DNA from 4 places in the Cerasibacillus sp. genome. Region 2 is predicted to be linked to each of the others. Evidence: riboswitches for the same ligand, from Rfam matches in the RefSeq annotation. Region 2 holds a riboswitch; each other region holds the start of a gene.
What was found. A riboswitch is a leader RNA that binds a small molecule or an ion and turns the genes downstream of it on or off. The one in region 2 is predicted to bind thiamine pyrophosphate.

Region 1: it holds a riboswitch for thiamine pyrophosphate, as region 2 does, so the genes downstream of both, VIG73_RS06515 (lipoate--protein ligase family protein) here and VIG73_RS01695 (ABC transporter substrate-binding protein) in region 2, are expected to answer to the same signal.
Region 3: it holds a riboswitch for thiamine pyrophosphate, as region 2 does, so the genes downstream of both, thiW (energy coupling factor transporter S component ThiW) here and VIG73_RS01695 (ABC transporter substrate-binding protein) in region 2, are expected to answer to the same signal.
Region 4: it holds a riboswitch for thiamine pyrophosphate, as region 2 does, so the genes downstream of both, thiT (energy-coupled thiamine transporter ThiT) here and VIG73_RS01695 (ABC transporter substrate-binding protein) in region 2, are expected to answer to the same signal.

Annotation. Positions count from the first base shown of each region.
Region 1 covers NZ_DATBTY010000036.1:84,745-92,500, reverse strand. The annotation lists gene VIG73_RS06545 (DUF378 domain-containing protein) at 1-134, shown strand, start outside; gene ddlA (D-alanine--D-alanine ligase) at 211-1,317, opposite strand; gene VIG73_RS06535 (hypothetical protein) at 1,386-1,589, opposite strand; gene VIG73_RS06530 (metalloregulator ArsR/SmtB family transcription factor) at 1,762-2,145, shown strand; gene VIG73_RS06525 (heavy metal translocating P-type ATPase) at 2,138-4,252, shown strand; gene VIG73_RS06520 (hypothetical protein) at 4,291-4,569, opposite strand; TPP riboswitch at 4,738-4,840, shown strand; gene VIG73_RS06515 (lipoate--protein ligase family protein) at 4,924-5,733, shown strand; gene lipA (lipoyl synthase) at 5,741-6,715, shown strand; gene VIG73_RS06505 (hypothetical protein) at 6,784-7,359, opposite strand.
Region 2 covers NZ_DATBTY010000006.1:93,792-101,547, forward strand. The annotation lists gene VIG73_RS01675 (nitric oxide synthase oxygenase) at 1-571, shown strand, start outside; gene VIG73_RS01680 (acyl-CoA dehydrogenase family protein) at 675-1,763, opposite strand; gene VIG73_RS01685 (hypothetical protein) at 2,042-4,582, shown strand; gene VIG73_RS01690 (ABC transporter ATP-binding protein) at 4,557-5,231, shown strand; TPP riboswitch at 5,293-5,404, shown strand; gene VIG73_RS01695 (ABC transporter substrate-binding protein) at 5,499-6,506, shown strand; gene VIG73_RS01700 (thiamine-binding protein) at 6,521-6,811, shown strand; gene VIG73_RS01705 (ABC transporter permease) at 6,813-7,598, shown strand; gene VIG73_RS01710 (ABC transporter ATP-binding protein) at 7,579-7,756, shown strand, end outside.
Region 3 covers NZ_DATBTY010000036.1:39,597-47,352, reverse strand. The annotation lists gene VIG73_RS06315 (ABC transporter ATP-binding protein) at 1-355, opposite strand, end outside; gene VIG73_RS06310 (LytTR family transcriptional regulator DNA-binding domain-containing protein) at 466-1,506, opposite strand; TPP riboswitch at 1,785-1,898, shown strand; gene thiW (energy coupling factor transporter S component ThiW) at 1,991-2,491, shown strand; gene thiD (bifunctional hydroxymethylpyrimidine kinase/phosphomethylpyrimidine kinase) at 2,516-3,340, shown strand; gene thiM (hydroxyethylthiazole kinase) at 3,321-4,088, shown strand; gene thiE (thiamine phosphate synthase) at 4,095-4,712, shown strand; gene VIG73_RS06285 (ABC transporter substrate-binding protein) at 5,021-6,004, shown strand; gene VIG73_RS06280 (transporter) at 6,120-6,539, shown strand; gene VIG73_RS06275 (phytoene/squalene synthase family protein) at 6,665-7,483, opposite strand.
Region 4 covers NZ_DATBTY010000062.1:3,407-11,162, forward strand. The annotation lists gene VIG73_RS10520 (ABC transporter ATP-binding protein) at 1-166, opposite strand, end outside; gene VIG73_RS10525 (energy-coupling factor transporter transmembrane component T) at 167-1,009, opposite strand; gene VIG73_RS10530 (DUF4430 domain-containing protein) at 1,086-1,853, opposite strand; gene VIG73_RS10535 (hypothetical protein) at 2,041-2,226, opposite strand; gene thiT (energy-coupled thiamine transporter ThiT) at 2,407-2,997, opposite strand; TPP riboswitch at 3,082-3,185, opposite strand; gene VIG73_RS10545 (Hsp20/alpha crystallin family protein) at 3,281-3,730, opposite strand; gene VIG73_RS10550 (acetyl-CoA hydrolase/transferase family protein) at 4,047-5,330, shown strand; gene VIG73_RS10555 (YpjP family protein) at 5,486-6,112, shown strand; gene VIG73_RS10560 (HAAS domain-containing protein) at 6,229-6,978, opposite strand; gene VIG73_RS10565 (PadR family transcriptional regulator) at 7,009-7,344, opposite strand; gene VIG73_RS10570 (hypothetical protein) at 7,707-7,756, shown strand, end outside.

The DNA.
Region 1 (7,756 bases), on a different contig from region 2:
TTACATTGCTATTCGATCAAACAGATGATATTCATCATGAAGAAATGCAAAGAGGACCTAATCAAGATGTCAGATACGGTACAGAATTTGCAGAAGACCAAGATTTGACGAGTAACGACTTAGAAGATAAATAAAAAGACGATAATAATCAAAATAAAGCAAGCGAAGAACGATAGCCATTTCTCCGCTTGCTTAGCTTAAGTTATTGGCTTATTTCTCATCCCAAACTGAACTTTTAAGCTTCTGATCTGCTTCATGACGCTTAATAGCTAATTCAATCAATTTTGTAATTAAATCTGTATATGAAATACCACTCACTTCCCATAATTTCGGATACATACTGATTTTTGTAAAGCCTGGGAGGGTGTTGATTTCATTAACATATAAATCGCCATTCTCTGTTAAGAAAAAGTCAACACGTGCTAATCCTTCACATTGCAATGTTTCATATGCGTGTATCGCTGTTTCTTGTACCTTTTTAACTTCTGCTTCTGTAAGATCTGCTGGGATGGCAAGGTCGGCACCTTTTTCATCAATGTACTTTGATTCATATGAGTAAAATGCAGTTTTCGGTAAAATTTCGCCAGGTACAGAAGCAATTGGGTCTTCATTTCCTAGAACGGAGCATTCAATTTCCCTACCATGGATTGCTTCTTCTATCACAATTTTATGATCATATTCAAAAGCAAATTCAATCGCAGTCGTAAATTCTTCTTCAGTTGCTACTTTACTAATCCCAACAGAGGACCCTTGATTAGCTGGTTTAATAAAAAGTGGTAAGCCGAGCTGTTCTACAACCGTTTGATAATCAATCTGTTGTTTCTTTGCACGTGTGTAAACAAGTCCTTCGGCTACTTTAATTCCAGCATCGTGGAGTAAGCGTTTCGCAATATCTTTATCCATACAAATAGCTGAACTTAAAACATTCGGACCTACGTATGGTAAATTAGCCACTCTTAGCATCCCTTGTAAACTACCATCTTCCCCTAATGTCCCATGAACAATTGGGAAAACAACGTCCAATTGTTGAAGCACTTCAGCTGTTTCGGTCTGAATGAACTGGTGGTCACTTGAGCCAGGAATAATTGCGACTGATTGGTTAGATTCATTTAATTCAATATGCTTCGGATCATCAGCATTTTTTAAATATGACTGTTTATTATTCACATGCCATTTTCCGTTTTTATCAATCCCAATAAGGACGACATCGAATTTTTCTTCGTCTATCGCATCAACGATATTCTTTGCAGATTGTAATGATACTTCATGTTCAGCTGATTTTCCACCAAAAATAATCCCAACGCTCGTTTTCTTCATCTTTTTTATCCTCTCTTATCATTAACTTAATTTATATGTATGCACATTCGATTGATTAATGAACTGACCTATTTACCACGGCTTCGCTTAGCATGTAAATAATCCTTAAAACTCACTTCGCCTTTTTCCATTCGTTCTTCTAATAGATCAAGTGAATCTTGTGCCGGATTTTTGTCAGCTCGGAAGCGAAATAAAATGTAAACTAATGCAACAAAAACAAGGAACGTGAGCAGAATGCGTACACCAATCGGAATCGACCAAAGCGCTAACATAACCCTTTCACCTCGTCGTTGTTCATTATCTTTATTTAAGCATAATCTAATGGAATTGCCAAATGAGAAAAACGTTTATACAGTTCCTTTCATTCAAACACTCATTTGATTGACATACTCCTTTCCATTTTCATATAATACATTCAAATGATCATTTGAATGAGGTGTTCCAATGTCTATAAAACTAAATGTTGAAGATGACAATCAAGCATGTGATATATACTGTTATGATGAAAACGTTGTAAATGAAGGCAAGCCAAAAGTAAAACAAGTTGATGGTGTAGAGAAGATTTTTAAAGCCTTGGCCGATCCAACTCGTTTGAAGATTGCTTATGCACTTACAATTGAAAAGGAATTATGTGTTTGTGATGTCGCTCATATCATTGGATCAACAAGTGCGACTGCTTCCCACCATTTACGTTTCTTAAAAAAAATGGACCTAGCCAAGAATCAAAGAAAAGGGAAACAGGTCTTTTATTCTTTAAAAGACGATCACGTTAGACAATTGATCTATATTGCCATGATTCACGCACATGAGGAGGAGGAAGATGTCTGAGACAAAAACATATCGTCTTGAAGGTTTGTCCTGTACAAACTGTGCTGCAAAGTTTGAAAAAAACATTCGTAATATCGTGACTGTTGAAGATGTTCAACTCAATTTCGGAGCATCTAAAATAACGATTCAAGGCGAAGCATCAATCGAACAATTAGAAAAGGCTGGAGCATTTGATGATATTAAAGTATTACCGGAAAACGTACGCATTAATAAAACAAAAGAGCCTTTTTGGAAGAAAAAGGCGAATATAACAGCATTAATTTCGCTTGTTTTCGTTTTTCTAGGGTATATCTTTTACTTTAATTATGGCGAAAATCATGTCGTGACGATTGGGTTATTTTTGGCAGCCATCATCATTGGTGGTTATCAGATGTTTATCGAAGGATTTAAAAATCTATTTAAATTAGATTTTAATATGAAAACACTAATGACGATTGCGGTTATCGGGGCTGCTATCATCGGTGAATGGGCTGAAGGTGCGGTTGTTGTTTTTCTATTCGCTGTTAGTGAAGCTTTAGAAGACTATTCGATTGATAAAGCAAGAGAATCCATTCGCTCACTGATGGACATTGCGCCAAACACGGCCCTTATTAAACGAGCGGACCAAGAAATTGAAATGAAAGTAGAAGATATTCAGATTGGCGATATCATGCTCGTAAAGCCTGGGCAACGTATCGCGATGGATGGTGAAGTGATTAAAGGAGAATCGTATATTAGTGAAGCAGCCATTACAGGTGAATCACTTCCTATTTTTAAATCAATTGGTCAGGATGTCTTTGCTGGATCCATTAATGAGGAAGGATTTCTCGAAGTTAAAGTAACGAAGCATGTTGAAGATACGACCATTGCTAAAATTATTCATCTCGTTGAAGAAGCACAAGCTGAAAAAGCCCCTTCACAAAAATTTGTAGACAGATTCGCCAAGTATTACACACCAGCTATCATGTTAATAGCATTATTCGTTGCAATCGTCCCACCATTATTGTTTAGTGCCGACTGGTCTACATGGGTGTATAGTGGATTAGCCGTGCTTGTCGTCGGTTGTCCTTGTGCGCTCGTTATCTCAACACCTGTTGCGATTGTCACAGCAATTGGTAATGCAGCACGACATGGTGTATTAATTAAAGGTGGTGTTCATCTTGAAGAAGCGGGACATTTACGCGCTGTCGCCTTTGACAAAACAGGCACATTGACAGAAGGTACACCTAGAGTTACAGATGTCATACCATTAAATGATACAGATGAACAAGACGTTTTATCCATTGCTCATACAATTGAATCTTATTCAGAGCACCCGTTAGCAACAGCCATCGTTCACTATGCAAAAGAAGCACAAGTACCTAAATATAAAGCAGAAGCATTTCAATCTATAACAGGGAAAGGTGCTAAAGCGACAATTGAACATACCGAGTATTATATTGGAAGCCCCGCTTTCTTTAATACAGAACAAACGATACCAGAAACTATTCAAGAGACAATTAATGCCTTACAACGAGATGGGAAAACAGTGATGGTTCTAGGCACAAAAACAAAAACACTCGGTTTAATCGCTGTAGCTGATCGGCTACGTAAAGAAAGTCGCGATATCATTGATACATTACATCAAATCGGAATTGAAAAAACAATCATGTTAACTGGCGATAATGAAAACACAGGACATGCCATTGGGCGTGAACTTGGTATATCAGAAGTTAAAGCAGAATTATTACCAGATGAAAAACTAGAAGTCATAAAGAATTTAAAACAACAATATGGGAAAACCGCTATGGTTGGTGACGGGATTAATGATGCACCAGCACTTGCTGGGTCTTCAGTCGGAATTGCTATGGGCGGCGCTGGAACAGATGCAGCTCTTGAAACAGCTGATATCGCCTTAATGGGTGATGATCTAACAAAATTACCATATACAGTAGCACTTAGCCGCAAAACGTTATCGATTATAAAACAAAACATCTCTTTTGCACTCGGTCTAAAATTACTTGCTTTATTATTCGTCATTCCAGGCTGGCTAACACTTTGGATTGCTATTTTTGCCGATATGGGGGCTACGCTCATAGTTACTTTAAATTCTTTAAGATTAATCCGCAGTAAATACGAGTCAGCATAAAACAGAGTCCGCTATTGGTTAAAGTAGCGGACTCTCATTTATTTCGGTACATTTTCTTGTGATTCATAGGCTTTTCGACGGCTATCGCTTAAATAAGCCTTAATGTTGGGACAAGCGTCACATGTCTCATCTTTAAATTGCAGATACAACTCTTTATATTCCTCGTCTGAAATTTCACCTTTAGCAAGACTTTCATTTAACATGTTAACGACTTTTCGATCACGCTTTTTATCTTTCCGAATAATAATGATAGTCGTGAGAATGGTGATAATAATAACACCAATCCAAAGTAGTCCAAACAATTCCCCACCCTGCATTCATATCCTCCTATCACATTTGCTATTCATACTTATTTAATCATGATTGATTTAAAATTGAAACAAAGTCAACTTAGACACAAACATACTTAACTAAAAAAGTACCATCTATTTTTCTGTATCCGCTTTACAATCTAAGTAATCATCGTTAAGATGAAATTAAGTTATTATTTGCACTAGGGGTGCCATTTTTGGCTGAGAGGAATAAATATTCTAACCCTTTGCACCCGATCTGGTTAATACTAGCGTGGGAAAGTGCAGTTTACCATGAGAATTATTACACATGGTGCTGCATTCCTAATGGGATGCAGCTTTTTTTTGTAAATAAAATAGCTGTTTAAAGGGGGAGTTATTTTGGGAGAAACATGGAATATCTTACGAACAGGTTCTCATGATGCCCATATCAATATGGCGCTTGATGAGGCTCTATTGAATTGGCATAGCGAAGGACATATTCCACCAACATTACGTTTCTATGGCTGGAGGAAACCATCATTATCTGTTGGGCATTTCCAAAAGGTTGAGAAATCGATACATTTCCCAGGCTTAGAGAAACATGGCTGTCAATATGTTCGTAGATTAACTGGGGGAAGTGCTGTCCTGCATGATGATGAACTAACTTACAGTATTGTCGTTTCTGAGAATCATCCGAAAATCCCACACTCTATTCGGGAAGCATACTATGTGTTATCACAAGGCATACTAGAAGGATATAAAAACCTCGGCATTCAAGCCGAATATTTTATCCCAAAACAAAAAAGCAAACGAACTGCTGTCTGCTTTGAAAGACCTGCCTTTTATGAATTAGTTGTTGATGGTAAAAAAATATCAGGTAACGCACAAACAAGGAAAAAAGGAGTCCTATTACAACACGGATCCATTCCTATTCGCATCGATATCGACATGCTATTTGATTTATTTATATTTCCTAATGAAAGAATGCGTGACGTTAACAAGCGTGCCTTCAGACAAAAAGCAGCAACCATTCAGCAATTAACAGGGAAAACATTTACATACGATGAGGTTGAACAAGCTTTTTATCATGGGTTTCAATCGACACTAGACGTTCAATTTAAGCCTTTTGAGTTAACAGAAAGTCAATGGGATGAAGTGTATCAATTAGCAGAAAAACATTATAAAGAAACCATCCCATCATTTGTTTAATGAATTCATCAATCATTTAGGGGGCACAGCAATGAAAAATAAAACAGAGATTTTAAGAAAGCCGAAATGGTTAACAACGAATATTAACACGAATAAATCATACACACAATTAAAAAAGTTAATGCGTTCTAAAAACCTCCATACTGTTTGTGAAGAAGCAAAATGTCCGAATATTTATGAATGTTGGAGTGAACGTAAAACGGCTACATTCATGATTTTAGGAGATACATGTACAAGAGGCTGTCGTTTCTGTGCGGTTAAAACAGGATTACCGAATGAATTAGATTGGAACGAACCAGAAAGAGTAGCCGATTCAGTTCAGTTAATGGGGCTACGCCATGTTGTCGTTACAGCAGTTGCTCGTGATGATTTAAATGATGGTGGTGCTCAAGTTTTTGCTGAAACGGTACGAGCAATCCGTAAAAAAAATCCAGGCTGTACAATTGAAGTCCTTCCTTCTGATATGAAAGGTGACTATGAAAGTTTAAAAACATTGATGGATAGTAAGCCTGATATTTTTAACCATAATATTGAAACAGTGAGGCGCTTGACAAAACGTGTCCGGGCACGAGCAACATATGACCGTTCTTTACAACTATTACAGCGCGTAAAATTAATCGCTCCACAGACACCGACAAAATCGAGTATTATGGTTGGCTTAGGAGAGACAAAAGAAGAAATTATTCAAGCAATGGATGACTTATTAGCTCATGGTGTCGATATTATGACAATCGGCCAATATTTACAGCCGACGCGAAAACATTTAAATGTGGAACGTTATTATCATCCAGATGAATTTGAGGAATTAAAAGAAATTGCATTACAGAAAGGTTTTCAACATTGTGAGTCTGGTCCACTTGTTCGTTCATCATATCATGCTGACGAACAAGTGAATCAAGCAGCCGCCCAACGTCGGATTAAGTATATGAAAGGCTATGAACAACAAGAGGGAAAAGAAGTAGACTTTTCGTTTAACAAATAGCTAGAAATCTCACTTCATACTATTCAAAAAACCCTCTATCAATTGATAGAGGGTTTTTCACTTTTCCATTACCGTTTGTTAATTAATGCTGCAGTAAATGTTATAGGGCCATTTAGGAATAAATCCGTATCTAGCGGTTCGATAGTTACAGTATACGTGACATTGTTAGCGTTTTCCGTTATTCTATCAACATGCATTAATGGTTCAATGACTTGGTCATCACCAGCCTCACCTTCTACCTCAAATCTAGCTCGATAGATTTCTGAACCAGGGGTAAATACTGGAGGGTTTCCTTTAAATATTCTCATATCTACTCGATTGTCAATAAAGATGGTCTCATCCTGATCTAAACCAAATACGCCATTTAGCCAAACTAAGTCTCCATTTCTAACCTGCTCAAGAGTGACGGAGGCTACAGGTGTTTGCATATCTTCAGGTAATCTCATATTATTATCCATCCGAACATTTGGATCAAGTGTAAAAAATTCAAAATCTAATAAATCTGCTTTGTCTCGTTTTTTATGCTTATCCTTCCCATCATGTTTTTTACCTTTCTTACAGCAACATTTATGATCATGTTTACAACAATCATCCCATTTATGATGATGTTTCTTACAACGATCACATGAGCAATGTCGTTTCATCTTTTTAACCTCCTTTTTATGGCAACTACAAAACTTTGCCATTTCTTCTATTTCCTTATCTTTATACCGATAATAATCTCTCATTTTCCACTTCACCTCCTCTACTATTTAGTACATGCAGTTGGGTAAGTTTTTGATATAGCTAATCGTTTAATAATAGAAAAATATACGATTATCTCTATTAAAAAACCTAGATAAAAAGCCAGTGATCAGCTGGCTTTTAAAGAATTTCATGGGCTGTGGATAAATCCACTACAAGTCTTGTAAGGATTCAATATATTGTATGGCTCACCTCAAAGATATGAAGCGTCACTATCACTAATACAAAGAAACATTTTAATGGTTCTTATGGATTGTTTAACTAGTCTTTTGTTTACTAGACATTAAAACACTCCAT
Region 2 (7,756 bases):
AGCACCTGAATATCGGGAAATCCCGGAAGATATGATAATGGAGATACCGATAAAACATGAAGAGCATGATATTTTTGGAGATAGGGAAATAAAATGGTATGCCGTTCCGATTATTTCTGATATGCGATTAGAAATTGGTGGCATCAACTATGTGGCAGCACCGTTTAATGGCTGGTATATGGGAACTGAGATTGGTGCACGGAATCTCGCAGATGAATCACGCTACAATCTACTCCCAACTGTTGCTAAACAGCTCGGTCTAAATACGAAACATCAACGGTCACTTTGGAAAGATGAAGCATTAGTCGCATTAAATCAGGCGGTGCTTGATTCTTATAAAAAATATGGTGTCACCATCGTCGATCACCATACAGCAGCTGAACAATTCCGTGTGTTTGAACAAAAAGAAGAATCTGATGGTCGCCATGTAACAGGAAAGTGGTCATGGCTTGTTCCACCAATGGCTCCAGCGACGACACATATGTATTTTAAACCGTATGATAACGCGTTAGTAACGCCGAATTATTTTTATCAAAAAATGAAATATCCAGATGTTCAAAAGAATACGTGAAAAACGTTAAAATTAAAACGCAGTCTACTTCATTTGAATTAGACTGCGTTTTGTTTTGAACAAGATGTGATTAAATTATATTCTGTTTATGTTTTGAAAGATTTTAATCGGGACTATACGCCAAACTATCTTCAGCTACAGTAGGTGTAAGAAAAGTATGCTGACTTGCAGTATGTAAGTCGCGCCAGATTTGATTAATCTCTGAATGCTTCATAATTGCTTTCATTCCGATAAAACGGAATAGATTGTTAGCGCAAGTAAGCATTGTTGTAACAGCTCGCTTACAAACTGTACCAAATGCTCGTTGTTCATCTTCTGATAGGTCCTTATCAGAAACGTAGTCTTGCCAAATGTTTTTCACAGCATCATGAAAAGCCTGTTCGGCGTTTTTCCAACGTGCTGTTTCAGTTTCAATTTTATCCATCATGACTTCATATCGACTCGGTTTACCGTGTTGCCAGTTTGATTTATTTTGCTCTGTAAATGATACCACTTCTTCGATGAAATGTTTGCCGATTCCTAATGTAATCGCCGCAAAAGAAGCTTCTGAAAAAGGGAGAAATGGGAATTGATGAATCGGTAACCCGTATTCATTCTTTGTTTCAAAAATCGAAAACGCACGTATTTCTGGTACAAACTGATTCGTAATACGAATCGTATGGCTACTCGTTTTTTCCAAACCAAAGGCATCCCAATCTTGTAAAACATCAACTTGATCCTTCTCAAAAATAAATGAGATGAGCTTCGATTCATCTTTTACTTGACAAGTAGCCGTGAAAATCGAAGCGTAATCAGCACCACTACAATAAAACCATTCTCCGTTAATAGTATAGCCTCCGTCTGTACGTTCAGCGATGCCGGCTGGAAATCCACTCCCAGCGATGACTGCATCTTTCGGTTTATAATAAGTTTCTGCAGCTTCTTGGGTGAAGTTACTAGTAAACATCCCTCCGCCTGAACCGACTGTAACGAGCCAGCCAAAACTTCCATCGACATAGGAGGCATCTTGAAAGACGCGAACAGCTTCAGGTAATTCAAGTGCTTTTCCACCGAGGGACTTAGGAACAATCAGTTTAAATAATTGGTTGTCTATCATATATGAAAGGACAGTGTTTGGGATTGATGTTTGATCATGATGCTGATTCATTTCATTTCTAATCCATTGAACGGTTTCTCTGTTTAATAGTGACATATGATGATTCATCCTTTATGAATTGGTTTCTTTTATTATAGCAAATGATTACCTTCTTATTATAGGTTATGGGGATGAATAAGTAATAGTTAGATAGAGAACTTCACAAAAAATATCAATTAAGAAGGATTTTCGACATATATTATCGAATATTAATATATAGGCAAATTATTCCACTAAACGCAAAAATTATTCTCCTAAGATAATTCAATAAAATGATTGCTAAGTACAATGTAAGTAAAGGTGAAAAAGAGTCGATAGAATAAAGGTGATGATTTATGAAAGGGATTCGTTTATTTACGAAAAGAACGATTATCATCATGGTTACTGTGCTTATGCTTGTCATAAGCACCGTTTCTTACACATTATCAACGCTAGCTGATGCAAAACAACAAGTAAAACAAGATATTACGGCCTTTTCTCGGGGCACATATGATATCTTGATAAGACCGCCACAGGCCCGAACCAATCTCGAAAAGCAACTTGGTTTAATTGAAGAAAACTATCTTGGAATCGGAAGCGGTGGTATAACGATAGACCAGTGGAAAGAAATAAAAAACCACCCACAAGTTGATATTGCGGCTCCTGTTGCTTCAATTGGCTTGTTTACCGCAAGATTACGTTCCTGGATGCTTGAAAAAACGGAAACATTGAAATACTATGAAGTCAACTACGAGACGAGTGATGGATTAAATACTTATACATATAACGAAGATACCTTTGTTTATGATTTTATCGATGACTTCGATGATGAAGATTTAGATTTACTTTGGTATCCTTCATCTTTTGAAGTAGGAAACAACTATCTCGATCATGTTGCGGCACTTTTTGCTTTTCCACCTTCTTATCATCAAGTAGTAGCGATTGATTCAGAAGAGGAAGGGAGATTAGTGAATGATGATTTAAGCTTACTTGAAGGAATGGCTCGTAATCATCGGGCTTATAAAAGTGGAAAGCTGGCTATCCCAGTGCTGAGCTTGAAAGATGTCTCGGTACCCAATACGATTAAACTGACAATCGATGACTTACTTAAACCGACAGAAGAAGAGTTAAGAGAGTGGAAAAGTAAACATAAGGATGGGCTTGCCATTCGTACATTAGTCGAAATGCCTGCCGATTATGAGCAATTTTTGGATGAGTATATTCGTAAAAAACGTATGCACAACAATGAAGTCTATGTATTTCATGCCCATGATGGTCCTTCTCCTTTTGAAGATTACCCTTTTTTTGTTAATAAGGAAAAGAAACTTGTCGCAGATGATGGTACGGGAAAGGGCGAAGGGTATTTAAGTGGATTTTATAGGAAATTTGGACAACGCATTGGCTATCAGCTTGACCCAGTCGTTTATAACATGGTAGATAACAAGAATCTGAGCATTAATCAGATGGGAATCGATGAGAATTATGGCGCGCCGATTTATAGAAAGATGACAGAAGTGGAATTTTTTGAAGTTGATGATGCAAATATTCCACTAAATGAAGATGATGCATTTGAATTTTCTCATGTAGGATTCTTTTCAATTGAAGAAAACCAAGATATGTTAGCGTCTTCCCCTTTAGGTATTTATGGGCGTGATATGCCATATTTGGCAACAGATTCATCAGTGAAACTTCATCCATCAGCTGTGCCGGGAAGTTTTATAACGACACCTGCACACGGACTGATTTCGATTGATTGGGCGGAGAAAATAAAAGGTGAGGCTCCGATTGACGCGATTCGAGTTAAAGTTGCCGGAATTACTGGCTATGATAAACGAGCGGCAACACTTATTCGTGAGTTAGCAGATGAATGGGAAGAAGCTGGTTTTACGGTTGATATTGTAGCAGGGGCATCACTTCAAGACCTCACCGTTGATGTTGAAGGAATTGGTAAAGTTGTTCAAATGTTTACGACGTTAGGAGCAGCAGATACGGTCATATCGAGTTGGAATGCGCTTCAAGTGCTTTTAACTTTATTATATGGTTTGGTAGCACTTACATTTGTCGGTTATTCATTTTCTAATTTACTTGTAGACCGTCAAAGAGATGAACAATTGCTAGCACAACTCGGTTGGTCAGAAAAACTTATCCGCCGGGTTCGCTATAAAGAATGGATAACGATGTTAGGCATTCCTATTACTCTCGTGATGATTGGTTTTACCGTTTATGGTATGTATATCAATGACTGGTTACCACTTATTTTATCAGCTGTGATTAGTATTATCTTTCTACTTTTACTTTTATTAGCCAGCTTCGTACAGAAAAAGAAAATACGACATCCTAAGAAACAAGGTAAAACGGTCGTTATGCAAAATATTCGTTTTTATAAATCAAGCATTATTGCCGCATGTATTCAGTTGTTTTTAATGACGCTTTTGACATGTTTTCTACCATTCTTCTTAATACAAACGGTCGCAAATACGACACTCACAAGACTTGGTGCTTATGTACATGGCGAAGTTGAGGGGTTATTTTACCTTGTTATCGTCCTATTGTACGTGTTAAGTTTAACAACAGTCTATCAATCACTTAGCCGTATGTGGGAAACACGTCAGTCAGAAATTAAGCTTTTTCTATATCTCGGTTGGGAGAAAAAAGCAATCCGAAACTATTTTATAAAAGAAGTGCTTATATGGGCTGGATTATCGATAGGTTTCGGGTGGATTGTAAGCTCTATCATTATGTTCATATTTATTGAGACGACGCTAATAGCATTTATATCAGGAATCATTGGATTTTTATTCATTTTGGCTGTGACTATTGGCGGTTCGATTTATTCATTACATCGAACACAAGTAAAAGGAGGTGCTACAATTGGACATCAAGCTTCATCATGTTAATAAATCATATGAAACAGGTGTCGAAACAATTAACGTTTTAAAAGAAATTGATTTTACCGTTGCATCTGGGAGTTGGCTTACGATAACTGGTCCATCCGGTTCTGGTAAAACAACATTACTGCGACTTTTATCAGCTATTGAGCAAGCGGATCGTGGACAAGTGATAATTGGCGAACTTGATGCGATGACAGCACTTGAAGCAGAACGTCGCTCTTTTCGTCGGAAATATATCGGCTATATTTTTCAGGACTTTCAACTGTTTGATCAGTTCGATGTGCTTACGAATGTGATGATTCCTTTATTACCATACGAATCGAAAGCTGTTGTCAAAGAAAAGGCGGAACAATTGCTTGACATGGTTGGCCTTACGAATAGGAAAAATCATATGCCATCACAATTATCTGGTGGAGAAAAACAACGAACAGCCATTGCTAGGGCCTTGATGAATGACCCACAGCTCATATTATGTGACGAACCAACAGGAAACCTAGATCTTAAAAATCGTGATCAGATTATGGCTATTTTACAAGATATCCATAAAAAAGGCGCAACGATTGTCCTTGTCACACATGATTTAGAACTGACAAAACATGGTAATTTCCAATTTGAACTAAGAAATGGCGAAATCGTGGATCGTATAATGAATTGAAGAAGCTTCATCTTGAAATTTAATCGTCGATATGGCATAGTTATGATGAAGACAAATAAAAGATTCATTGTAGGGGTACCAGTGTTTTGCTGGTTGAGATTGTATCCGTAAGATACTAACTCTTTGAACCTGATCTGGTTAATACCAGCGAAGGGAACATGTGACACAACTATGTCTATATATGTGTTCATGCCCCTAGATTTTCTAGGGCTTTTTTTATGAATTCGTATCATTCCCTACGACTGAATCGAAAAAAGGGAGATTAACATGAAGAGACTACTAGCTATACTCATCACTGTATTACTTATTATGACAGCTTGTGGTAATAATGATACAAAAGAAAAAACATCTGATGAATCAAACAAGAAGAAAGATGAATTAACAGCAGTAAAAGTTGTTTTAGATTGGACACCGAATACAAATCATACAGGTCTATATGTCGCTCAGGAAAAAGGTTACTTTCAAGAAGAAGGCTTAGAAGTAGAGATTATGTTGCCAGGTGAAGCTGGAGCTGACCAACTGATTGCATCGGGACAAGCTGATTTTGGAATTAGTAACCAGGAGAGTATTACAGAAGCAAGAGTTCAAGATATCCCACTTGTTTCGATTGCAGCAATCATTCAACATAATACATCAGGTTTTGCCGCACCGGTTGATAAAAATATAAAATCACCGAAAGATTTTGAAGGTAAAACATATGGTGGCTGGGGCTCACCTGTAGAAGAAGCTGTCTTATCAACATTGATGAAACAAGACGGTGGCAATATTGATAAGTTAAACATCGTTAATATCGGTACAGCGGATTATTTCACTGCTGTTACACGTGATATTGATTTTGCTTGGATCTTCTATGGATGGACAGGAATTGAAGCTGAATTGCGTGAGGAAGAATTAGACATGCTCTATTTAACTGATTTCTCGGATAAGCTCGATTATTACACACCTGTTCTCGCTACAAGTGAAGAACAAATTGAAAAAAATCCAGAAACAGTAGAAAAGTTTTTAAGTGCCGTATCTAAAGGATATGAATTTGCGATAGAAGACCCTGAAGCAGCGGCAAATATTTTAATCGATGCGGTACCAGATCTTGACGCAGATTTAGTAAAAGCTAGCCAAGAGTGGCTAAAAGATAAATATCAAGATGATGCTGAGCGTTGGGGCGAACAAAAACTAGAAGTATGGGAAAACTATGCAGAGTGGATGCTGGAAAATGATTTACTTGATAAAGAATTAGATAGTGATAAAGCATTTACAAATGAATTTTTACCAAAATAAAAGAGGTGTCCATCATGGCAAACGCACTTATAAGTATACAAATTATACCAAAGACGAAAAATGGTGAAGATGTCATTCCATATGTTGATGCAGCTATTGAGGTCATTGAACAATCTGGTGTTAAATATCAAGTGAATCCACTTGAAACAACGATGGAAGGTAATTTAAGCGAATTGTTAGCGATTGTCGAACGTATGAATGAAAAAATGGTGGAACTGGGTAGTTCGAATGTGATTTCACAAGTGAAAATATTATATGAACCAAGTGGTGCTTCAATGGATAAATTGACGGAGAAGTATCGATAATATGAAGCAATTAATAAATAAAGGATGGCGACCATTATTGGTCATCATCCTTTTCATCATCGGCTGGGAAGTCGCTTGTCAAACATTCGAAATACCAACATGGCTCTTACCACCACCGAGCGATATAGTGGATGAAGCATTAACTGGTTGGAATCAGTATTCTAAACATATTTCATCAACCGTGCAATTAGCAATTATTGGATTTTTAGTCGGTTCAAGTGTCGGAATTGTTGTCGCTATATCATTGCATCTCATTCCGTTTATGCGGGAGGCTTTTTATCCTGTACTCATTATATCGCAAAATATTCCTGTCATTGTTTCTGCTCCCTTACTTATTATTTGGTTTGGTTTCGGGATGTTACCGAAAGTAATTATTATTACACTTGTCTGCTTTTTTCCAATTACAATTGCTGCGTTAGATGGATTTAGACAGACGAATCGTGATTGGCTCCATTATATGCAAATGGCGGGTGCTTCTAAGTTACAAATTTTTAGGAAGCTTGAATGGCCACATGCTTTACCAGCTGTTTTTTCTGGTTTGAAAATATCGGCTACTTATAGTGTCATGGGAGCAGTTATTTCTGAATGGTTAGGTGCAAATAAAGGGATTGGTGTTTATATGACACTAGCATCATCTTCTTTTCGGACAGATCGGGTATTTGTCGCCATTTTCTTAGTGATTATTTTAAGTTTATTATTCTTTGGTCTTATCGTTTATATCGAAAAAAAGCTCGTCCGTTGGAAACCAATAGAAGAAGGGAATGCCCATGAGTCATTTAGTCATTAAACAAATCAATAAATCATTCGGAAATCATGCTGTATTAAAGAACCTATCCTTAACAGTAAATGATGGCGAATTCGTATCAATACTTGGTCCGTCTGGTAGTGGTAAAAGCACATTATTTCGTTTAATTGGTGGCATTAGTCTTCCTGATAATGGAGACA
Region 3 (7,756 bases), on a different contig from region 2:
TTTCTAACACTTCATTTATTCGTTTTGCAGGTACATCATAAAGGTCACAAAATAATTTTAAGTTATCATAAATCGATAAACGATCATAAAGGCCACTATTATCTGTTACAACACCAAATTTCTTCCGATATTGTGGTTTATTTAATAGAGCAGCAGGCTGATCAAATACATATGCTTCTCCTGAAGTAGCTATTAATTGCCCGGTTAGAATTTTAATCGTTGTCGTTTTTCCGGAACCACTTGGTCCTAAAAATCCAAATGTTTCCCCTTTGTTTACTTCAAAATGAACATCTTCTAATGCGGGTTGATTGCCAAAAATTTTTGCTAATGACTTCACTTTAATCATTTGTTCCACCATTTTTCCTCCTCGTGATTTCCATCTGCTTGTAAATCTAGAATAGAGGAAAAACGTTGATTTGGCAGCATGTTTTCCATGAATGGAGCATTTTCCAGGATGATTGGAGCTTATTTTAGGCCCAACATTTCTTTTAATTGAGCCATTTTTGCCTTTGATAACGGTATAGAAGATTTCGCTTGATCATCTAAAATTAAATTAAAACTATTTCTCGTCCACGTGATCACTTCACGAACTTTTTGCAAATTAATAATGTATGAACGATGACATCGGAAAAAACCAAAATATTTTAACCGTTCCTCTAATTCATTTAACGTAAACGTCGTTGGAAAAGCTTCTCCTTTTATAAATAAATGTGCCTGTCCATCTTTACTCTCTATATAATCAATTTCAGGAGGGTCAAATAAAACAATTTTGTCATTCACTTTTGTCGGAATCTTATTAAATTCAAATGCTTGTTCAAGACTTTCTTCTGGTTCAGTTACTTCTTTTTCTGTTTCTTCAGTTTCATCCTTACCTATTTCTATTTGATGGAGACCATTCTCATCTAAACGATACACGTTATCTGCCACCGTGATGGCATTTTCCATATTCCCAGTCAAAATTATAATTGCCTTTTGATTTTGTTTTAATGTGTCAGTGATGGTAGAGAAAACACGCTTCGTCTCTAAGTCAACATTTAAATCAGCTTCTTCAAATATATAAAGTGCGGCATCTTGAAGCAACATCCGCGCAAATTGAATGCGTCTTCGTTCAGAAAAAGTTAATTTACTAATCTTTTTATACTTTTTCTCTTCTAACTGGGTCAATTGTAAAATATAATCAAACGTTTGTTTAGATTGATAAAGATCTCGATAAAACTTCATACAATCAATTACAGTCAACCGTTCATAGATCCCTTCATCAAAAAAACAAACAGCAATTTGTGATAAATAATGACGTTTATTTGCCACTATACTTTCATGATTGACAAAAATCTTCCCAGGTGCAACCGAAGTTTTGCCAATCAACATTTTTATTAGCGCATGACGGACATTTAAACTTGAATAAATGGCTGTGATATGTTGCTTATATATTTTTAGATCAAATGGAGGAAACAATGTTGTATCCTTATCATGTTTCGCTACATTTTCAATCGATAATACTTCCATAAAATCACCTTTCTAATGAAACTTTTCTCTTATTTCATCTTACTTGAATATACATCACTTTGTAATAAATATCTTGATTAACTTTTTGTTAAACGATGTCTAATAAAGGCTGAATGATGTATTTTTGACGTTCAATTAAGTTTTTATTTCGTCTATATCACTCACTGTTTTATACCCTTACACTGATACATTTGTTAATTAAGCATAGATATATGAAAATAAGAAAATGACAAAAGCGCTTTCATATGGTACGCTAAAAGTAATTGAATAAAAATATTAAATGCTACTAGGGGTGCCCTAATATTTGGGGGCTGAGAGGAAAACCGTTGTTTTCTAACTCTTATGGACCTGATCTGGTTAATACCAGCGGAGGGAAGTAGTCAGACAGCCTATGTCTATCTATTTCGACATTCGTATTATATCAGCCAGGTTCATGACGATGAATCCTGGCTTTTTTGTTATTCACAATGAAAGGAGTGATATTATGCATCAGCGTACAAGATTAATTACAATGATGGCGATTTTGATAGCTATTGGCGTTCTAGGTTCGCAATTTCTTTGGTTTCCGGCAGGGATTGCTAAAGCATACCCTGTTCAACATGCCGTAAACGTGATAGCAGCAGTTATGTTAGGTCCTATACCAGCAATAACAATTGCCTTTATGATTGGCCTTATCAGAAATTTATTTGGTCTTGGGACATTACTTGCCTTTCCAGGCGGTATGATTGGGGCACTGCTAGCAGGGTATTTCTATCAAAAAACAAACAAAATAAGCTGGGCTGCTTTCGGTGAAGCATTCGGTACAGGTATCATTGCTTCACTGTTTGCTATTCCGTTTGCCAAATTATTTATGGGAGCGGCTTTTGGAGCACTCTTCTTTTTCCCATCTTTCTTAACGAGTAGTATATCTGGAGCGTTGATTGGTTTATTTATTGTTTCACGTATGAAATCTACTCAGCAATTGAAATCATTTCATTTAAAATAACATTATCTTAGGAGGCATCAATCTATGAAACAAGTTAAATGTGCATTGACGATCGCTGGGACAGATCCAAGTGGTGGAGCAGGCATTCACGCCGATTTAAAAACATTCCAAGAACTTAAAGCATATGGGATGTCAGTGATCACATCTGTTGTGGCACAAAATACAACCGGAGTTCAAGCCGTTCACCATATTCCATTAGATATGATTGAAAAACAACTCGATTCAGTTATTAATGATATGCCAATCCACGCCTTCAAAACAGGTATGATTGCTCATATTGATATGATGCAAGTCATTAAGAAAAAGATAGAGTCGCTAAATGTACCATATGTCATGGACCCTGTCATGGTTGCGGCTAGTGGTGATCCATTAATTGCTAGAGAATCACAGCAATATTTACGAGATGAATTATTACCATTAACTTATGTTGTTACACCTAATATACCAGAAGCAGAAGTGATAACAGGAATGGCCATTCAAACTGAAGATGATATGAAACAAGCAGCAAAGTTGATTGTAAACACATATGGTGCACATGCAGCTCTCGTTAAGGGAGGACATTTTTCCGGTGATGCAACGGATTTCTTATATGATGGTGAACAAATCCATCGATTGACGACGAAGCGAATCGATACGAAAAATTCACACGGCACAGGCTGTACGTTATCAGCCGCCATTACCGCTTATTTAGCGCAAGGAGAAAATCTTGTCAATGCAGTTATCAAAGCGAAAGATTATATTACACAAGCTATTCGATATTCCTTTGATTTAGGAAGTGGAAGTGGCCCAACGAATCACTGGGCACCAAGAATGAATGAGGTGACACAAATTGAATCCAAAAATCATTGACAAAGTACGTGAAAAAAATCCATTAGTTCATAATCTCATTAATTATGTCGTTATGAATTTTGCGGCTAACGGCATTCTTGCTTTTGGTGGGAGTCCTGTCATGGCTATGGCTGAAAAAGAAGCTGAAGATATGGCTAAATCAGCCGGTGCTGTACTCCTTAATGTTGGTACATTATCAAGTGAAGATATATCTAGTATGATCCTCGCTGGACGGACTGCTAATAAGCACCATATTCCAGTTGTCCTCGATCCAGTCGGCGTAGCGGCTACACCCTATCGAAGTCATGTGATTACAAATATGTTAAAGAAAGTTAAACCAACAGTCATTAAAGGTAATGCCGGAGAAATTGCTCATCTTGTTGATATTCCCTGGGAAGTCAAAGGGGTCGATTCAGTTGGCGATGGGGATTTAGAAGAAGTCGCTATAAAAGCTGCACAAAAATATCAAACAAATATTGTGATTACAGGTGAGACAGATGTTATTTGTACTGGCAAAAAAGTCATTCAAAATACAACAGGACATCCTTATTTAGCACAAGTAACTGGGGGCGGATGTTTATTAGGCTCAATTATTGCTTGTTGTCTAGCGACAGATGATGCTATTGAAGATCAATTAGCCACGGCTGTTACATTTTACGGATTAGCAGCTGAATATGCTGCTTCCCAAAAAGCTGTCACTGGGCCTGGAACGTTTAAAGCGCACTTTATTGATGCACTCTCATTTCCGGTACAGAAATTGAAAGGATGATAATTGATGATATTAAAACAATGTCTACGTAAATATTTCATCATGGGGAGTCAGGATTGTGGCAAACGAAAGCCAGAAAATATTTTAATTGAAGCGATTAATAGTGGTATCACCATTTTTCAATATCGTGAAAAAGGTAAAGGAAGCTTATCGGAAAAAGAACAATTAGAACTAGGTAAACGATTGCGCGATATTTGCTTACAACATGACATTCCTTTTATCGTCAATGATAACGTAACACTAGTCGAACCACTTAATGCAGATGGCGTTCATGTCGGACAAAATGATACACCTGTTAGTATCGTCCGTGACATGTTTCCAGACAAAATAATCGGTCTATCCATATCAAATCAAGCTGAACTTGAACAGAGTTCCTTGGAATATGTTGATTATGTTGGAGCTGGGCCTGTTTTTCAAACAATGACAAAGCCCGATAAAACTCCTGTAGGCCTTAAATGGATTGAAACACTTCGGCATCAGCATCCAGAATTACCTTTCGTTGGAATCGGTGGTATTACGTCTAGTAATGCAACAAAGGTATTACAAGCTGGAGCCGATGGTGTTGCCGTCATTTCAGCAATTACTAAAGCAAATGACATTAAATCTGTCATTAATAAATTGTAATTTTCATGAAAACGTATATGTCAAACTAAGACATATACGTTTTTTCATTGTTTTGCGTTATATTTTGATGAATATTCGAAAAAATATACCTTGTAGTGATAATAGGTGGCGTATACGACCGTTTATGAACGTATACATGAGATTAGTACGTCATCCACCATTTGTAAGTAAAAATGGCTCATTATACGATTAATATAGGCCACAATTAAGGAGGTCTCGAGATCTATATTCTATTTTTCTGTGCACCGTATGAATAGCAATCCTATACATTTTTTTCAACTAAACAAAATCATGGAGGTTATCATTTTATGAAGAGTTTTAACAAATTGTTATTCATGGTGCTTTCTATTAGTCTTACAATTTTTATTGGAGCATGTAGTTCTGAAAGTGAACAAAACAAAGAAATGATTGTTTTTGCTGATAATGGTTGGGACAGTTTAAAATTCCATAATGAAGTAGCAGGCTTTATTATCGAACATGGTTATGGTTACCCGACCGAGAACCGTACAGGTTCAACAGCAGCCGTCCTAACTGGTATTGAAAAAGAAGAAATAGATGTGCATATGGAAATATGGACAACAAATCTAGGTGATATGTATGATGATCGCATTGAGAGCGGCGATTTTATAAAGCTTTCAGTGAACTTTGATGATAATTTTCAAGGATTATACGTTCCAACATATGTCATTGAAGGCGATGCTGAGCGTGGTATTGAACCAATGGCACCCGACCTTAAATATATTACTGACCTACCTGATTACTGGGGGATATTTCAAGATCCTGAAGATAAAGGAAAGGGGCGAATTATTGGCTCAATTTCCGGTTGGACAGTCGATGAAATACTATATGATGGATTAAAAGAATATGGAGTGGATGAAACATATAACTATTTTCGCCCCGGTTCAGAATCAGGAATAAATATTTCTTTAGCTGATGCTTACGAAAATGGTGAACCGTGGATCGGCTATAATTACGAACCTAATTGGGTGATGGGGAAATATGATATGACTCCAATTATAGAAAAAGATGACAATGGACCCCTAGCAAGTATTGGTCCACAGGATATCGATATTATCTCAAATAAAAGTTTACCCGAACGTGCGCCCGAAGTCGTCGAATTTCTAAAAAACTATCAAACATCTAGTGAAATCGCTAATGACGCGCTCCGTTATATACAAGATGAAAAGGCTTCTGCTGAAGAAGCGGCGATCAAATTTTTAGAAGAACGGGAAGATGTGTGGTTAGATTGGGTTCCTAAGGATATTGCTGAAAAAGTAATAGAGGCACTCTAAACATGCTGCTTTATGACCAATACCGGGAATAGCGCCCATTTCTCCGCAAATGAGTCCCTTCCTAGACGCTTTACCCATATATTAAAGCGAGAGACTCATGAGGAGGGCGTAAAACATGAATCATTATTTTAACCAACCACCATATGAAATGAATGACGATGAAAGGACATTTCCAGGATTTGGTCCCCCAGGAAGACCACCTATGTTCCCTGGTGGTGGGCCACCATTTTTTGGACCAGGAGGACCACCATCCTTTGGACCAGGAGGGCCACCACAAGCAGGAGGACCGCCGAGTACACCACCACCGTCATTTCAGCCTGAACAACCACAGTTTCAACTATTTGCCGTTGATCCTGGAGCCATTCAACGGTGCTTGTTCCGCTTCACCTTTATTTGGTTAGACAATGGGCGTTCATTCTGGTACTTCCCTACCTTCGTAGGACGTCGTTCAGTCGCAGGATTTCGTTGGTCGGGCTTTAGGTGGGTTTATTTTGGTATTGATTTAAACCGTATTGATTCATTCCAATGTTTTTAAAGTAAAATGTGCTCGGTTTCATACGATACCGAGCACATTTTCATTCATAATTATTCAATTTTTTTTAACTGGAGAACGTATTACATATTCATTCATACCTATAGTGAATGTCCGTATTTATAAAATTATTCATTGATAATTTGATCAACGGTTGCTTCAACTTCTTGGCGTGTCATCTTCTCATGACCACTTTTTAATGCTTTGAGTGTCTTTTTCGCTAATGCAAGTGGGATTTTACAGAAAAGGAGAATGTTTTTCGTTTGAATATCTTTCATATACATATCTGCTTTTTTTAGATTTTCCCCAGCATATTGAAACATGTCTTCCTTTGTCCAATTATCAGGGAAAAACTGAACGCCACGCTCGGCATCTTCATCAATATTACGTAAGACGTTCACTGCTTGTAGGCCTCTTCCATAGCCAATCGCAAGATCACGATTCGTTTGTGTACCGTCATATCGTTTCCAAATATCAGATAACATGACTCCAACTAAACCCGCAACATAATACGTATATTCATCCAAATCTTCTGCTGTTTGCACATGCCAGTCTTTCTGTACCCATTTTGCCATTCCAGTTGCCATTTCACTTGTGTATGCTTTAACAAGATCGACCATATCTTCAGGGCAAAAGTCAAGCCAATCACCTAGCCTTATCGTGACTTCTGGCAACATTTCAGCATGTGGGGCTATTAAGGATTCATATGCTTTTTTATTAAATGATGGTTCTGCTAATAACCGGCTTATTTCTCGTAATAATTGCTGTTTCGTCATAGTTTCTAATTGCACGTGATCTTCAATTTCGTCTATGGCGCGCATGCATAAATAAGCAGATCCAACTGTTTTCCTTAGTTTTGTTTTCAATAATTTTATTGGGATATAAAACGTTCGGCTTGTCTCTTTTAAAACACGCATTGCATCTCGATTTAATTGCTTTGCTTCCATCACCAATGAGGTTCCTCCTTTAATATATAACGAGGTATCTCAAGTATAACAGAAGTGAAAAGGTTTTTCTTATACAATCCATTACATGCACTTACATTTTAATTGTTTATTGTATTAGACTACAGAAACGCATTATGATAATGTTACATAACGGACGTATTAATCAAGCAGTCTGTGGATGGGAACTTTGGAAGTGAAAAACCCTTTCTACTTACCGATATCTTTCGGACTATTTGTCTCATCTCAACACCTGACATAGCGTTCATTGATTTT
Region 4 (7,756 bases), on a different contig from region 2:
TAGGGCGTAGAACAGAAGTTAATAAACGTAAAAGCGTTGTTTTTCCACAACCACTCGGCCCTGTTAACAGAATAAACTCGCCGGCATTAATGGATAAGTGGAGTTGATTTAAAACATCTTTATTCGCATCAGGATAACGAAAAGACACATCATATAGCTGAAACATTTAAGCAGTGCTCCTTTCAATAAGCAAAGGCATTAAATAAAGGAAAATCATTATGATATACATGCCCCAATCAAACGGATAGAAATGTAACGTTCCTAGTCGTGGATAAATATAGATGTTACCATAACCTAGAATACTTCCCGTAAAGCAGAGTATAAATAACAAAAGCAAAATGATCATCACAAACCAGTCACGTTTCTCCATATAAAAAGGCGTATACATCGTTCGTTTTTGATTGCCATAACCACGTGCTTTCATGGAATCAGCAGTTTCTATCGATTCTTCTAAAGACCAAGTGATTAAGGCTTGTAGTTGCAACATAGCTGTTTTAATTGGTGATTTATTTGATCCGCGAACATGTTGAATGGCTCGAATTGTTTCTAGCCGATTCATTAATAACGGCACAAAACGTAGTGCAATCATGACTAAAAGCGCTGTTCGTGGAAGAAGATTAGCAAATAAATATAAAAAACGCTGACCATGTAGGACGTGTTGAAAAGAGATAAATAATAACATCATGCCACCGATCATTAGTGCAAGACTGATACCATAAATTAACGCTTCAAGCGTTATTTGTCGGTTCCCAAGATAAAACAAGATATGGCTACCTCGTGAGACAAAAAGCGGATTTAATAAAATCATAACCCCCATCAATAAAAGGATACTAGATAGCCGCTTTTTAATGGATTTTCCCTCATCTTGTTGCCAGACAATCCAAATTAATAATAGGAAGGTGGTTAATAGGAATACGGGATGATTTATTTGAAACAGCATCACGCCAATTAAGATATAGTACATTAATTGAACAATAGGATGGATGCTTAAAAAGCCTTGTTCACTCACGTTCAATACTCCTTTCAACCTTATTAACTCGTTTTGCCAAAAGTCTTGGTCTTCAAGCATAGTCAAGTGGTAAGTCTCACCGGGCGCCAATATCTTTGCCTAAGTCTTTCGTGTAGAGCCACTCAATATGATCCCCAGGCGACACTTTAATCGCCCCGGCACTTTGGTGGGCAAATACACCATTAACTCGGAACATCCAACCACTTCCAGGTCCGTGGTCCATTTCATAGACGTTAGCAATGCCCCTAATATAAGCGGTCGATCCCTTTCCAGATATATCACGTTGAATATTTCTGTCCTTTGTGATATGTAATAAAGCATCTAAGGCAGTATCATTTTTATAAATAGTGACATTTGTATGAGCTAACGGGATATTGTCATTTGAAATTTTGATGACCATTGTCACAGTTCCAATGCTATCATCTGATTTGGTATCATTTTTTTGTTCGTTTCGTGGCGTCTGCTTCGGTTTTTTTGTTTTCTTTTGTGCTGTTTGATTTTGTTGTACTTGTTTAGTTGGCAAATTGCCTTGTTTTGTTTCTGTTTTTTTAGTCGTTTGTTTTGATTCCTGCACTGGCAGAGCGTCTGCATCGTTTTTCTCTTTTACGACGGTTTGTTGTGACGTTTCTTCCCGCTTTGGTTTAGTTTCAATTTTATCTTCATGGTGTTTTTTAGGTTGATCGTCCGCTTTAGTAATTGTAAAACTCGGTTTTATTTGTAAAGCTGTATGATGTTCTGAATGATTGGTAGCTGAAAAATCGAGCCCACTCGGCTTTTGTAATGAATCAGCACAGCCATTCAAAATGATCATTAGTATAAAAATTAATATTAATCTTATACGCATAAGAATCCCTCATTTTCTTGATCATACCTCTAGAATAGAGTGTATGCACTTGTTCTTCAACTCCTTAAGAAAATAAAAAAATGAGTTTGCCTTGGAAATCATTCTTGGACAAACCCGTTCATATTTAAATAAGTTTAGGAAATTAATTATTGATAGGGTAAAAAAAATCGAATGAAGTTGTTTGATGTTATGATGCTAGATTTCGCGAGAGGCTTTCTTTAAATTTACTTCCTTGTTGATGAAGTAGTGTTAAATTGATAGAAATGGGACGCTGATTTGGACGGTATACTTTTAAAATATTTGTTGTTACCTTAACAGAGCCGGCGATATTCATATGTCGATTTGTATAAAATTTCATTGACGGTTGACTCATTTTTCACCCTCAAGCTTTTTCTAGTGATCACTATAAATCTTTTGGATAATTCAAAAATATCATTACCAATAGTATCCTGATTAAATGCGATTGTCAATATACTTCAATGAAAAATAATTATCAATCTGTCTTATTAATTGCAAAAAAAAGGTGGGAGATTTTTCCCACCTTAATGAAATATTATGCGGCTTGTTGTCTTCTCTGAGATGCTACTGTAACTAGTTGTGGTGCTTTTTTAATCAGTAAGACTAATATAATGGCACAAAGAACCGAAGCGCCAAGGAACGTAATCCCGTTCATCGTTAACGAGAAGATGACAGGTGTTTTTCCTGCTTCAATGGCGTACTTTTTAAAGAAGATGACACCGGCAACAAAATGCCAGAAATAACGAGCTGCACCACCGACAAATGTTGCAACGACAATCCATACAATTGCTGTCCCCATTTTTTTATCTTTTAAACTACTTTTAATTATACCTGAAAACAGCCCGGCAAATCCGATACATGTAAAGGCAATAAAGTATTCAATAAATGCTTGTGTAGGGGTTAAAATCCAGGCATCACCTGTTGCAATTTGCAAAACCCCCCATAAAAACCCGGATATCGTCGCGGCAAGAAAGCCTCTGCGAAAAGCAATAATAAAAATCGGGACCATAGCAAATGAGATGGAAATCGATGGATTTGGTTTAAATGATGGGAATAAATCGAGTACCATCGCAAATCCAGCGAAAATCGCTATCTCTAATAATGTTTCTAAATCAAATCGTTTCATAAAAAAATGCCTCCTCTAATGGTGTACCACTGAGGGAGACATCGTGAAATAGGAAAGATGGCATACTCATACATACCTTCATTCCGCATTATTTCACCACATCCCTACGTTAGTACTAACTAGACAGGTTCGAAGGGTTAGAACGCATGAACGTTCAATCTCAGCGAAAAGCTCCCCTTGTGGTCACTTCATTATTCATTTCCATCCCATCATAACAAATATATGTCCGTTTTAAAAGCAAAAAAACCATGCCACCTATAGTTTTGGCATGGTTTAAATATGATTAAAGAATATCAATTCGTCTTGATTCTGGCGTTTTCGGATCTAATTTAGGTAGTTTTATTTTTAAGACGCCTCGTTTTAATTTAGCTTTAATTTTATCTTCATCAATATTATCGACATAAAAGCGTCGAATAAACTCTCCGTAGTGACGCTCTTGACGAATAATTTTATCTTGCTTATCTTTCGTTTCTTCTTCTTCCTCACGTTTCGCATGAATTGTTAAATAATTATCGTCTACTTGAATGGTAATATCATTTTTGTCAAATCCTGGAAGTTCCGCTTCCACATAATAAGCATCTTCCGTTTCTCTGACATCAGTACGAAAAGAATTGAAATTCCCATTTAATGGTGCAATTCCTTCTCGATCAAATACTTCATTGAAGGACTTTAACATGCGTTCGAATAAATCCAGCTCGTCATCTTTTCTTTTAAATGGCTTTAAGTCAAACATATGAATTTCCTCCTTCTTTTTGTGTATCTCTCACTTATTATTATACCTTGTTTTTTCATGTTATTTGGTTCGTTATATCATTTTTCAATTAAATGTCATAGTTCACTTCATTGTAAAATTCAACATTCTTCGACAAAAAATTCAATATGGATGACAGATAACATTTTATTTTGTAAAGTATATACAGATGCTGTTTTTGCTGTTGTATAGCATGAATTGTCGCTAAGATTATTAACATTTTAACACTTCAGCAATGAATAGTTCAGAATGATCTAAGAGGTTAGGGTAACTTAATTCAAAAAGGGGGATAAGCAATATGGACTTGCAAAAATTATACAATGAAAAACTTTGCTCTATCGAGGAAGCGGTTTCATTCATTCAGCCTGGAGACGACATTATTACACCGATATTAGCCGGAGAGCCTTACAAATTAATGAAACAATTAGAATCACATGAAGGCCTCTCAGGAAACCGTTTAATTCAAATGTTTTCAACTCGTGATGTAATCGATGTTGAACCAGAAAAACTTCAAATTATTAGTACTTTTTTAGGGGCATCAGAAAGAAAAGCATTCAAAGAAGGAAAAATTGATATTTTACCAAACCACTTTTCCGATATGCCTAAATTACTAAATCAGTTTACAAATAATCAAGTCGCGATGGCAGTCGTTTCACCGATGGATGACGAAGGTTATTTTTCAATGGGAACTAACTGTGACTATGTAGCAACTGTCTTTCCTTACGCTAAAAACATTATTTTAGAAGTGAATGAACATATGCCACGTACATATGGAGAGAATCGTGTTCATATCTCTGATGTAAGCGCATTAATCGAAAATCATGAGCCAATCCCTGCATCACCTGATTTAAGAGTATCAGAAAAAGACCGAATCATTGGTGAATATGTAGCAGAGCTCATTGAAGATGGCGATACCATTCAAATCGGATTCGGTTCTATTCCAAATGCGATCATCGAACAGTTGACATCACACCGAAATTTATCTGTGCATACGGAAATGATACCGGAGAAAATTATTGATCTATATGAAGCAGGCGCCATTACTAATGAGAATAATCTATTTAAGAAAGGGAAGTTAACAGCTACATTTGCATTCGGCTCGCAGCGTTTATATGATTTTATCCATGAGAATGAAGATATTTATATGTTACCAGTCAATAAAACGAATAATGTTGTCGATTTGTCTAAAATGAAAAACTTAGTCACAGTGAATGCGGCTGTTGAAGTTGATTTCCTTGGCCAAGTGAACTCAGAGATGATTGGCGGCACATATTGGTCTTCTTCAGGTGGGCAAGCTGACTTCCAAATTGCTTCACATCTCGCTGAAAATTCAAAGGGTATTTTAACATTACATTCAAGTGTAAAAAAAGATACCATTTCAAAAATTGTTCCGACTTTACTGCCAGGAACACCTGTGACAACTTCGAAAAATGATGTCGACTATATTGTAACTGAATACGGTGTGGCTCGCTTACGTGGAAAAACAATTCGCGAACGTACGAAAGAATTAATTCGCATTGCACATCCTAAGTTTAGGGAGGAACTAGAGTTTGAAGCGAAGAAAATGGGCTACTTAGTATAAAATATTTACCCTGGACGAAAGCTGTCCGGGGTTTTTTAAAAATAATGTGAAGAGCACTTCGTTATATAGACGCTAAGCATTGTTCATGTTAAAATGATATTATCATAACAGAACAGGCACCATGACACATAGTCCAATGTAAAGAGGGTAATTCTATGAAACTATGGTTGCGTAAGATAGTCGTTGCTTTCGTAGCAGTCATGACTTTGGGGCTTTACATTCCCCCAATTGCATTAACATTAGATGCTGATGAAAGTAAAGACGCCATTTCGGAAAAATCAAATATCGATGAACAACAATCAGCGGTAGCCGTTGTTGAGCATGAGATACGAGATGAGCGGCGGAGTCAACCGACTCTGGAAGATAGACCGACGGCAAGAGAAACTTATCTTGAACACCTGACAGAAGGTGCGAAAGAACAAGCCTTCATGAAATTTGGTCCGCGCATGATTGATCGTGTAGAAGATGAGTTTACAACGGACATATTACCAGTTATTGAAGATGTCATAGAAGCGGTTATTGATAGAGCTGATGAGGATGAACTAGCTTACTATGCGATTACTGAAGAACCAGCTCATGGGTTTGGAGAGCGTATTTTTAATGTGTATGATGTGAGGAATCAATCAGATCTTGTACGCTTTCATGTTCGCCGTGAAAATCGTCCATTAGAAGGTTATTGGTTTAATTTCCATTATCATTTAAGTGACGATCAATTTGAAACACATCATGATATTGGTGAAATCTACTGGGATAAAAACATTCCACCTAAGTGGATGTCTTAAATTCAAAAATAAAACCACGATGACTCCCGGGTAAGAGCCATCTGGTTTTATTCCTTTCATATAACTGGCATGACATTCTTTTACGGGTAAATAAGAAGGATTGTCATGCGAGTTTTTTATTTTTCTTTGGGAAAAACAAGCCAAAGATAAAGAGCAATTCCACCGTATGTGATGAGAAGACTAATGATGAGTTGCATTTCTAGCTGTAACGATGTAAAACTTAATAAATAATCTGGTAAGAAGAGTAATAGTAAAACAACAACGAGCACACTTGTCTTCGCCCATAGAGTCATACCGATTATTAGAATGGCAGAAAGTGCGACTGCAAGCCACGTGCCTGTTTCGCCGAAATGAATCATCGGAGAATCAATTCGATTATTAAAGTAAATAATGCCTACGAAAATCCCCATCTCAATAAGAATAATTGGAGTGACAATGAGAATCGCTTTAGTATCACTTAACTGTCTCTTTGATATGAACTTCACAGCTGCAAATAATAGAATAATAAATAGAATACTATCAGCGATATGACCAACAATTTCAAAGACCGAATAGGCCAGTTCACCTTTTGATACATCGCTGAAAATTTTAAATGTAAAAGAGCCGATGATGATCAGTAAAATATATTTAAACCACCCAGAAACATCGATGTCCATTTCCTTTGAAATCATTTCCATATATTCGGCAGGTGAGTTTCCGACAATTTTTTCAATCGGTTTTCCATTTTTCTCAGCCTCTAGTAAGTGCATTTCTAGTTCATTCGTAATCTCTTTAATTTCCTCGAACTTCTTTCCCTTTGCAAATAAATAAGCACGTAAGTCTTCTAAAAACTTATTACTCTTCTTGGATAGTTGCGGATTTGTCATTTGTTTCAACTCCTTATTTGTTATTGTTAGTTAATCATCTGATTCGAAACGAAGCACTTGATTGACACTTTGCTGTAATTGTTTCCACCGATAGATAAACTGCTGAAGTTCTTCTTCTCCCTTTTGTGTGAGCGAATAATACTTTCGGCGAGGTCCGGCGGTTGATTTTTTAAATGTTGCTGTTACAAGTTCCTCGCGCTGCATCCGCATAAGCATTGGGTAAATCGTTCCCTCACTAAACGATTCAAACCCATAGGCTTCAAGTTTCTCAGCAAGCTCATATCCATAAACTTCTTTGTCTTTAATGATTGCCAAGACACACCCATCAATAATCCCTTTCAGCATTTGCGTCGACGACAAGTACATCACCTCCTTTTTGCTATATTGCATTGCAAGGTATATATTTAAAAAATGACCTTGTAATACAAGAAAAGGAAAATTAACGATATTCATTGCCTTGCATTACAAGTTATTATTTTAAGTATAAAATACATACTCTTGTAATGCAAGGGTTAATAAAATATTTATTGATTTAATGGAATTCCCTTACTAGTAATGCATGTCAAGAAAGCGGTTAGTCCTTTCGTATTCTAATCATTTATATATGACAAAAATGACAGATGTGTTAAATTTAACTTTTTTGTGAAATCATTCACATATGGGTTCCTTTTATATAACAGGCTTGTTATAATAATATTGCATCACAAAAACTAAGGATGGTGATCACATTGATGAAAGGTACAGCTATCTTATTAAATGATGACCAAACTGTTACATG